DNA from 3 places in the Buttiauxella ferragutiae genome. Region 1 is predicted to be linked to each of the others. Evidence: predicted binding sites of a transcription regulator. Region 1 holds the regulator's gene; each other region holds the start of a gene.
The links. The regulator sigma-54, encoded in region 1, starts transcription at its own class of promoters, with help from an activator protein. The targets are predictions, from matches to a motif close to GTTGGCACANNTTTCGCTNT.

Region 1 (3,281 bases):
AATGGCTGTGCTGCAAATCCGTGACGATCTTTCTGTTGAGCAGCGTGATGACCGCGCTAATGAGCTGATGGAAGAATTCCACATCGAACATTTGCGTAATAACCTCGGGCAGTCATTGTCTGGTGGCGAGCGTCGTCGTGTCGAAATTGCCCGAGCATTAGCCGCAAATCCAAAATTTATTCTTCTGGATGAACCTTTTGCTGGTGTTGACCCAATCTCCGTCATCGACATCAAGCGAATCATTGAGCATCTGCGCGACAGTGGGCTCGGGGTGTTGATTACTGACCATAACGTACGCGAAACGCTGGCTGTTTGTGAACGTGCCTACATCGTAAGCCAGGGCCATTTAATCGCCCATGGCACTCCAGCCGAAATCCTGGAAGACGAGCATGTTAAGCGCGTGTATCTGGGCGAAGAGTTCAGACTCTGATAGGGTAGTAAAAATTATAATATTTATACTCAAAATAATTCGAGTTGCAGGTAGGCGACAAGGGAGTTCATCCCAGGAGCTTACTTGAGTAAGTGACTGGGGTGAAGGAGTGCAGTCAACACCCCTGCAGCTCGAAGTATGACGAGTATAACCTGAGGAAGCTCGCTCTGAATATGAAGCAAGGTTTGCAATTACGGCTTAGCCAACAACTTGCTATGACTCCCCAGTTACAGCAGGCAATTCGTCTGTTGCAACTTTCGACGTTAGAGCTACAGCAAGAACTTCAGCAAGCACTGGAAAGTAACCCACTGCTTGAGCAAACCGATCTGCATGAAGAAGTTGAAACTCAGGAAGTACGTGAAAACGAAGCGTTAGATACCCGTGAGGCGCTTGAGCAAAAAGAAATGCCTGACGAGTTACCGCTGGATACCAGTTGGGACGAAATCTACACCGCAGGCACTCCATCAGGAACCGGAAGCGATTATATCGACGACGAATTGCCGGTTTATCAGGGGGAAACGACCCAGTCTCTTCAGGATTATCTGATGTGGCAGGTTGATCTCACCCCGTTTTCAGATACTGACACAGCAATTGCGACCTCTATTGTCGATGCCGTTGACGAAATGGGTTATCTCACAGTTTCTCTGGAAGAAATTCTGGAAAGCATGGGTGATGACGAAATCACCCTCGACGAAGTGGAAGCCGTACTCAAACGCGTTCAACGCTTCGATCCTGTGGGTGTTGCCGCACGTGATCTACGCGATTGCCTGCTCATACAGCTTTCACAGTTCGCTCGCGAAACGCCATGGTTAACCGAAGCCAGCTTGATTGTCAGCGATCACCTGGATCTGCTCGCTAACCATGACTTCCGCAGCCTGATGCGCGTCACCCGTCTGAAAGAAGAGGTGCTGAAAGAGGCAATGTGCCTGATTCAGTCTCTTGACCCACGCCCAGGGCAATCCATTCAGACCGGTGAACCGGAATATGTCATACCGGATGTTCTGGTGAAAAAAACGCAAGGTCACTGGACTGTAGAACTCAATGCCGACAGCCTCCCTCGCCTGAAAATAAACCAGCAGTACGCTGCAATGGGCACCAGTGCCCGCAATGACAGCGACTCGCAATTTATTCGCAGTAATCTGCAAGAAGCAAAGTGGCTGATTAAGAGCCTGGAAAGCCGGAACGACACGCTGCTGCGCGTCAGTCGCTGTATCGTTGAACAGCAACAAGGCTTTTTTGAACACGGCGAAGAGCACATGAAACCGATGGTGCTTGCTGATATCGCTCAGGTCGTAGAAATGCATGAATCGACCATTTCCCGAGTGACCACGCAAAAATATTTACATAGCCCACGCGGCATTTTTGAATTGAAGTATTTCTTCTCAAGCCACGTTAATACCGAAGGTGGAGGTGAAGCCTCCTCGACGGCAATTCGTGCATTGGTGAAGAAATTAATTGCTGCGGAAAACCCTGCGAAACCACTGAGTGATAGCAAGTTAACGACTATGCTATCGGATCAGGGGATCATGGTGGCACGCCGCACTGTTGCGAAGTACCGAGAGTCTTTATCCATACCACCGTCAAATCAGCGTAAACAGTTGGTTTGACTTAACCGATAAGGAAGACACTATGCAGCTCAACATTACAGGACATAACGTCGAAATCACTGACGCACTGCGCGAATTTGTGAGTACGAAGTTTGCCAAACTGGAGCAGTACTTCGATAGAATTAACCAAGTCTATATTGTGTTAAAAGTGGAAAAAGTCACGCATATTGCCGATTCAACGCTTCATGTAAATGGTGGTGAAATTCATGCCAGCGCGGAAGGGCAGGATATGTATGCGGCGATTGACGGTCTGATTGATAAACTGGCTCGCCAGTTAACCAAACATAAAGATAAACTAAAACAACACTGATAATCCGGGCAACTGTTTAAGCAGTTACCCAAAATAATTCGAGTTGCAGAAAGGCGGCTACACAGTGAATCCCCATGAGCTTACTCTGGTAAGTGACTGGGGTGAGCGAGGAAGCCAACGCATATGCAACTTGAAGTATGAAGGGTAAAGACGGCTCGTTGCGTGGAGTAGCGGGCCGTTAGCATAACAGGGTGCTTAGGTGAACTTATGATGAACAACGATTCTGCTCTACAACTTAGTCAAGTCCTGAACAAGGAATGTACCCGTACCAACGTACATTGCCAGAGTAAAAAGCGTGCACTGGAAATCATCAGTGAACTGGCAGCAAAACAGCTCGGCCTGCCACCACAAGTGGTATTTGAGGCTGTATTGACGCGCGAACGCATGGGCAGTACCGGTATCGGAAATGGCATCGCCATTCCCCATGGGAAACTGGAAGAAGATACGACTCGTGCCGTTGGGGTGTTTATTAAACTGGAAACCCCTATCGCTTTTGACGCCATCGATAACCAACCGGTTGACCTGATGTTTGCGCTGCTTGTTCCTGCGGATCAAACAAAAACGCACTTACATACTTTGTCTCTGGTAGCAAAACGTCTGGCTGACAAAACGATTTGCCGCCGCCTGCGTTCTGCACAGAGCGATGAAGAGCTTTATCAGATCATTACCGAAACAGAACAAGGTAGTGAAAGTGAATAATCTGGCTGCGGTCACGGGTATGCCGCAGCAAGAAAAGTTGGGGGAGTGAAAACATGGTGCTGATGATTGTCAGCGGCCGCTCTGGTTCAGGGAAGTCTGTAGCCTTGCGTGCACTAGAAGATATGGGATTCTACTGTGTAGATAACCTACCAGTGGTGCTATTACCTGATCTTGCTAAAACCCTCGCAGAACGCCAAATTTCTGCGGCAGTCAGCATCGACGTGCGTAACATGCC
Region 2 (3,281 bases), 1.6 Mb from region 1:
GAAAGTCTCCTGGCTAAATCTGGCTTCTAATTTCAGGCTGTCTGAGGCTTGCCCCCAGGTTCTGCCCAGTAACCAGCGCGGGGCGCTAACGGCTTCCTGTAACGGCATACCCTGAATCACATGGCGGGTAAAAATGGCTGCCTGGGTTTGCGGTTGCCCGTCGCCGCCCATCGAGCCATACACCATCGTCCGTCCATCAGCCAGGCGGGCCGCTGCCGGATTCAGGGTGTGAAACGGCTGTTTACCGGGCGCAAGACTTAACAGGCTATCGGGGTTGAGGCTGAAAGCTGCGCCACGGTTTTGCCACAGCACACCGCTTTTTGGCAGAACCACGCCGCTTCCGAACTCGTGATAAATGCTTTGAATAAACGAAACGGCCAGGCCGCTGCTATCAATCACGCCCATCCAGACTGTGTCGCCAGGGCCTTTTCCGGTTCCCCAGTTTGCGGCTTTACCGTCATCAATTTCTGCGGCCAGCGCCGCAAGTGGCGCGGGATCTAACAGGCTTTGGATTGATGTCGTGATATGACGAGGATCGGTGATGTATTTGTCGCGCAGGGCGAAGGCTTTTTTAGTGGCCTCGACGATACGGTGAACCGTTTGGGTTTCGTTGGCTTGCGCCATCTCTAAATGGTCGGTGATCCCCAGAATCGCCAGTGAAACCAGGCCCTGCGTTGGCGGTGTCATATTATAAATCTCACCCTGCTGGTGGTGCAGATGCAGAGGAATACGGCGTTTTGCACGCTGGGCGGCGAGGTCCTGTAAGTTAATCGGCATCCCTAAATCAGCGAGTTCTTCGGCAAGCAGTGTGGCTAATGGCCCGCGATAAAAGCTATCAAGCCCTTCAACGGTCAGGCGTGTCAGCGTTTCGGCCAGCCGTGGTTGAGTAAACCGGCTGCCCGCGCGTGGGATTTCGCCTCGTTCCAGAAAGGTTTCGGCAAAACCGGTGATGTTAACCAGTTCGTCATATTTACTGTGAGTGGCAAGCGCCTGTGATTGGGTCACCGGAATACCATCTGCCGCATAGCGGATGGCGTCAGCCAATAAACGCGAGAGAGGTAATTGCCCGCCACCGAGTTGCCCGGCAATTTTTAGCGCTTCGTCCCAACTACTTAGCGTGCCAGGTACGGTTAATGCCGCTTTTGGGCCACGATGTGGGATTGCGTTTTCACCGGCGTAAAACTCCAGTGAGGCAAGCGAACCTGCTGCACCGCTGGCATCAATGGCAATCGGTTCGCCTTCTGGCGGCACGATCAACCAAAAGCCATCCCCGCCAATACCATTCATATGCGGATAAACTACGGCGATAGTTGCCGCCGCCGCGACCATCGCTTCGATGGCGTCCCCCCCGTGGCGTAGCACGGATAATGCGGATTCACTGGCCAAATGGTGCGGAGTCACCGCCATGCCGGAAGGTGCCATATTGCTTTGCATCATCGTGTTATCTCTCAGAATGGAAGACGGGGTTATCTTTAAGCAAAAGATGTTCCAGGTTGACGCGGTTGATTTCACTGTGCCAGGCTCGAGTGAAACAAAAGTTACAGAGGTCATAATGAAACAATTAGATGAGCGTTTAAGAGCGACATATGAGCAGCTTTCTCCGCAAGAACAACGTGTTGCCACATTTATTTTCGATCATTTTGACGACCTGATTAGCTACAACAGCGCGGAACTTGCTCGCCTTTCTGGCGTATCAAAAGCCACGGTTAGCCGTTTATTTAAGCGTTTGGGCTATGACCGTTACAAAGATATGCGTGAAGAGTTACGTACCTTGCGCCAGAGCGGAATGCCGCTGACAGAAAACCGTGATGCAGTGCAGGGAAACACCTTATTAGCACGACATTATAAGCAAGAAATGGCCAACCTGACGCAGTGGGTTAGCCTGCTGGATACGCAGCAATTTGCCGATGTCGTGAGTGCGATTAATACCTCAAAACGTATCTTCATCATTGGCTTAAGGAATTCATGGCCAGTGGCGACGCATTTGCGCCAACAGTTATTGCAGACTCGCAACGATGTCTGGTTACTGCCGCAACCGGGCCAGACGCTGGCAGAAGAAGTGGTGGATATCAGTGAGCAGGATTGCGTTATTGCTATCGCGTTTCGCAGAAGGCCGAGAATTATCAAGCCATTGCTGGCAAACCTGCATAAGCGCCAGATACCGTTGCTGGTAATGAGCGAAGCGCAAGGCTCAGGTCTTACGCCATTCTGCCGCTGGCACTTTGCAGCACCGCTTGATAGCGTTTCAGCTTTTGATAGCTATAGCAGCGCGATGAGCCTGGTGAACTTGTTGTCTAATGCGGTACTCCACGAGGCGCTAACCACCGGTCGCCAGCGTATTCATCATATTGCTGAGTTGTATTCTGAGTTTGATGAACTGGAACAACGGTAATGCACTTTAGTGGTGCGTTTGCACGCATCATGGGAACCATTCTGGTTCAGAGATGAAGAGTCAGTGAACGGGTTTTTGTAGGGTGAATAAGCGGCAGCGTCATCCACCATTTTCGCCGCTTTTGTCGGATGACGCTGCTGCTTATCCGACCTACGAAGAGGTATGTCATCTGTCTCTTTTCTTCTTTTGTCTTTCACAAAAATTGGTGGCACATTAGTTGCAGAATATTTCAATAAAGAATCTTTTGTTTCACGCAGAATAAAAGGAAATGCCATGTTCGATATTCAGCACTTCACGCAAATTAATCCACCTCATCGTTTATTGATGGGGCCGGGACCCATTAATGCCGATCCGCGTGTATTACGCGCCATGGCGAGCCAGTTGATTGGGCAATATGACCCGGTCATGACCGGCTATATGAATGAAGTGATGGTGCTGTATCGCGAGCTTTTCCGTACCCAAAACCGCTGGACGATGCTGGTAGACGGCACTTCCCGTTCCGGCATTGAAGCAATTCTACTTTCGGCTATTCGGCCTGGTGACAAAGTGCTGGTGCCGGTGTTTGGGCGTTTTGGTCATCTGCTATGTGAAATTGCCCGCCGCTGCCGCGCTGAAGTTCACACCATTGAAGTGCCGTGGGGCGAAGTGTTTACGCCTGACCAAATCGAAGATGCTATCAAAAGTGTTAAACCCCGTTTACTGCTGACCGTTCAGGGCGACACTTCTACGACTATGTTGCAGCCATTGGCTGAACTGGGCGAAATCTGCCGCCGCCACGGCGTGTTGTTCTATACCGATGCGACCGCTTCGTTTGGCGGCAACGCGCTGGAAACCGACGCATGGGGATTAGATGCCGTTTCGGCGGGGCTGCAAAAATGCCTTGGCGGCC
Region 3 (3,281 bases), 1.4 Mb from region 1:
TATAGGCGATGCGCTCAATGGTCCAGCCATACACACCCGTCACCACAATGGTAAACACCAGCGTGCCGAGGATCAGTAACGGGAATGATTGCAGGCCGAAGAACGACAGTAGCGCCAGGCCGATGGCGCACAGATAAGCGGAGATCATATACACTTCGCCGTGCGCGAAGTTAATCATGCCGATAATGCCGTAAACCATGGTGTAGCCAATGGCTATCAACCCGTAGACGGAACCTAGCGTTAAGCCATTAATCAACTGTTGCAGGAAGAATGCGTCCATAGATAGGCAATCTCTTTTAGGGCGGCGGACAAACTTCTTTTGTAGGTCGGGTAAGCGGAGCGTCACCCGACACTTTCACCTGCAATCACAGGCGTAAATGGTGGATGACGCTACCGCTTATCCCCCCTACAAACCCCAATAGCGTATTGTTGTCCAGCGAACCTTATTGGACTTCTTTGTATTTGCCTTTGTCGTCCCATTCATAAACGACATAGTCCGACACCTTCAGGTCGCCTTTGCTATCCCAGGCTTTTTTGCCCATCACAGTATCCACCGGATTAGCTTTCAGCCAGGCGCTGGCTTTAGCCGAATCGGTGCCACCAGTGGCTTTAAATGCCGCAGCGATAGCCTGCACAGAGGCGTAGGAATAGAGGGTGTAGCCTTCTGGCTCAAATTTGTTCGCGCGGAATTTATCGATAACCGCTTTACCGTCAGCAATTAAACGCGGATCTTTGCCGAAGGTCATATAGATGCCGTTGGTGTATTGCGGTCCGCCTGCCGCGGTAACCATCTCTTCGTTGACGATACAGTCGCCGGAGAAGAATTTGGCCTGCACGCCCTGCTCACGCATCTGGCGTACCAGTGGACCCGCTTCCGGATGGCAACCGCCGAAGAACACCACGTCAGGTTTTTGTGCACTGATTTTGGTCACCAGCGCATTAAAGTCTTTTTCGCCGCGCGACAACCCTTCGTACATCACATCGTTGACGCCGCGTTTCGCCAGCGCTGCTTTGGTGGCATCCGCCAGCCCCTGCCCGTAGGTATCTTTGTCATGAATGATCACCACACGCTTGGCTTTAAGCTTGTCGATAATAAAATCGCTGGCGACCTGCCCTTGCTGGTCATCACGCCCACACATGCGGAACAGATCATTCATGTTTCGTTCAGTGATAATTGGGTTAGTCGACCCAGGGGTGATAGTCAGAATACCGGCGTCGTTATACACCTCTGAGGCCGGTACGGTAGATGAAGAACAAAAATGCCCGACCACAGCATTCACTTTATCCTGATCCACCAGACGGTTAGCAACTGACACTGCCTGTTTTGGTTCACAAGCATCATCACCCTGCACCAGCTTGATTTTTTCGCCGTTGATGCCACCGGCGGCGTTAATATCTTCCGCGGCTTGCGTCGCGCCATGCCAGTACTGATCACCATAAGTCGCGTTCGGCCCGGTAAATGGCCCAGCAACACCAATCACAATATCGGCGTGGGCGGAAAACGCCGTCACCAGACAACCAGCCAACACAAGAGAAAGAGGACTTCTGATAAATTTCAGCGACATTTGTATGTTCCTTAGCAAATCAGCAAAGAGGTTTATGCAAAACGGTGTAAGAGCCATTTTCAAAAGCAAAAACGCGAACAAAATACAAACTGCTTTTCCCTGTGATTAATCACGGCCTTGAACATTAAGCAAAATGGTTGCCAGAATTGTTAACCAAATGTCAATGTTTCGACATATGTCAGTATAGAGTGCGCTGGTAAGGCGCTCGGCACAACGCGATGAAATTACAGCGGGGATCACATCTGCTTAACAATAAAGCAAATAAGTGATGAACGAAGCGGCTTTGCACCAATAAAGAACTTACATAATGAAGGGATGCTGTTAGTTCAACCCAGACCAGGACAATTCGTGTTAAAACTCAACAAGTTGACTATAAAAAGAGCAAACAAAAAAGTTTTGCGCGAACCCTTTGACATGCCACGAGCTAATCGTTAATATGCGCCCCGTTAACCGATTCCTCTGTAGTTCAGTCGGTAGAACGGCGGACTGTTAATCCGTATGTCACTGGTTCGAGTCCAGTCAGAGGAGCCAAATTCGAAAGCCCGCTTAAGGAAACTTAAGCGGGCTTTTATGTTTTTACTTTTCGCGTCTCGAATTCCCGCGCCTGCCCTTATCCCAGTATTTAAAACTACCCGGTTTTTCCGGATACCATGCTAATCGGCACCGGCATCCCGGAACGGCGGGTTAACGCGGCACTGACTGTGGCGGCATCCACGTCGTAACCTTCGGTCATATTGCGCAGTGCCGGGGTGATAGGCAGTGGGACTTTATTGTCAGATTCAAACTCCGCACGGTTGCGGGACAACGGCTCATGCACTTCCAGCCAACGCCGCCCGTCTGGCTCGACGGTTGCTTTCACCGGCTGGTCAATAAACTGCACGCGCGTCCCCACCGGCACGTTATCGAACAAATATTTTATGTCGTCTTTACGCAGACGGATGCACCCCTGGCTGACGCGCAGGCCAATACCAAAGTTGGCGTTAGTGCCGTGGATAGCGTACAGCTTGCCGATGTAAATCGCGTAAAGCCCCATCGGGTTTTCCTCACCTGGTGGCACGTAGGCTGGCAAGGTTTTACCCTCTTTCGCGTACTCGCGCCGGGTATTCGCCGTTGGTGTCCAGCCCGGAGCTTCTTGCTTACGCTCCACCCTCGTCACCCAGTTACGCGGTGTTTCGCGCCCAGCCTGGCCAATACCAATAGGTAGGATTTCTACCGTGTTGCTCTCCGGTGGGTAGTAGTAAAGCCGCATTTCGGCGACGTTAATCACAATGCCCTGGCGTACGGTGTCCGGCAAAATCACCTGCTGTGGAATGATCAACTGGATACCCGCTTTTGGCAGGAACGGATCGACACCTGGGTTGGCTTCCAGCATATTGCTGAAACCTTGCCCGTACTGCGCGGCATAATACTCCAGCGGCTGGGTATTCCCTTGCGGAACGCTAATGGTTAACGGCGCACCGACCAGGCGGCTACCCTCGGGTGGTAGCGGATAGCTGACTGCCAGAGCGCTACTGCTAACGGAGGCAAGCACCAGAGCCAGCCAGGATAATCGAATCATCATTTCCCTGTTCTCAAACATGATATAGATAAGCTAAATATAACCCTCCGTTGAGTTTTTTGTGAGGAAAGTCTTACAAAATGATAAGCGGGAGTCAGTCGGAAAATTTGGGCAGTGAGATGGTAAAACGAGTTGAAACCGCATCTGAAGCCACGCTA

Region 2: the regulator sigma-54 is predicted to act here: its motif matches at 1,474-1,493, upstream of MNO13_RS19510 (gamma-glutamyltransferase family protein).
Region 3: the regulator sigma-54 is predicted to act here: its motif matches at 1,691-1,710, upstream of MNO13_RS08450 (branched-chain amino acid ABC transporter substrate-binding protein).

What each region holds. Positions count from the first base shown of each region.
Region 1 is NZ_CP093332.1:506,115-509,395, reverse strand. It holds gene lptB (LPS export ABC transporter ATP-binding protein) at 1-430, shown strand, start outside; gene rpoN (RNA polymerase factor sigma-54) at 604-2,037, shown strand; gene hpf (ribosome hibernation promoting factor) at 2,060-2,347, shown strand; gene ptsN (PTS IIA-like nitrogen regulatory protein PtsN) at 2,555-3,046, shown strand; gene rapZ (RNase adapter RapZ) at 3,100-3,281, shown strand, end outside.
Region 2 is NZ_CP093332.1:4,229,445-4,232,725, reverse strand. It holds gene MNO13_RS19510 (gamma-glutamyltransferase family protein) at 1-1,437, opposite strand, end outside; gene MNO13_RS19505 (MurR/RpiR family transcriptional regulator) at 1,553-2,392, shown strand; gene MNO13_RS19500 (pyridoxal-phosphate-dependent aminotransferase family protein) at 2,666-3,281, shown strand, end outside.
Region 3 is NZ_CP093332.1:1,863,498-1,866,778, reverse strand. It holds gene MNO13_RS08455 (ABC transporter permease subunit) at 1-280, opposite strand, end outside; gene MNO13_RS08450 (branched-chain amino acid ABC transporter substrate-binding protein) at 444-1,565, opposite strand; tRNA gene MNO13_RS08445 (tRNA-Asn) at 2,021-2,096, shown strand; gene ldtA (L,D-transpeptidase) at 2,194-3,123, opposite strand; gene MNO13_RS08435 (Cu(+)/Ag(+) sensor histidine kinase) at 3,218-3,281, opposite strand, start outside.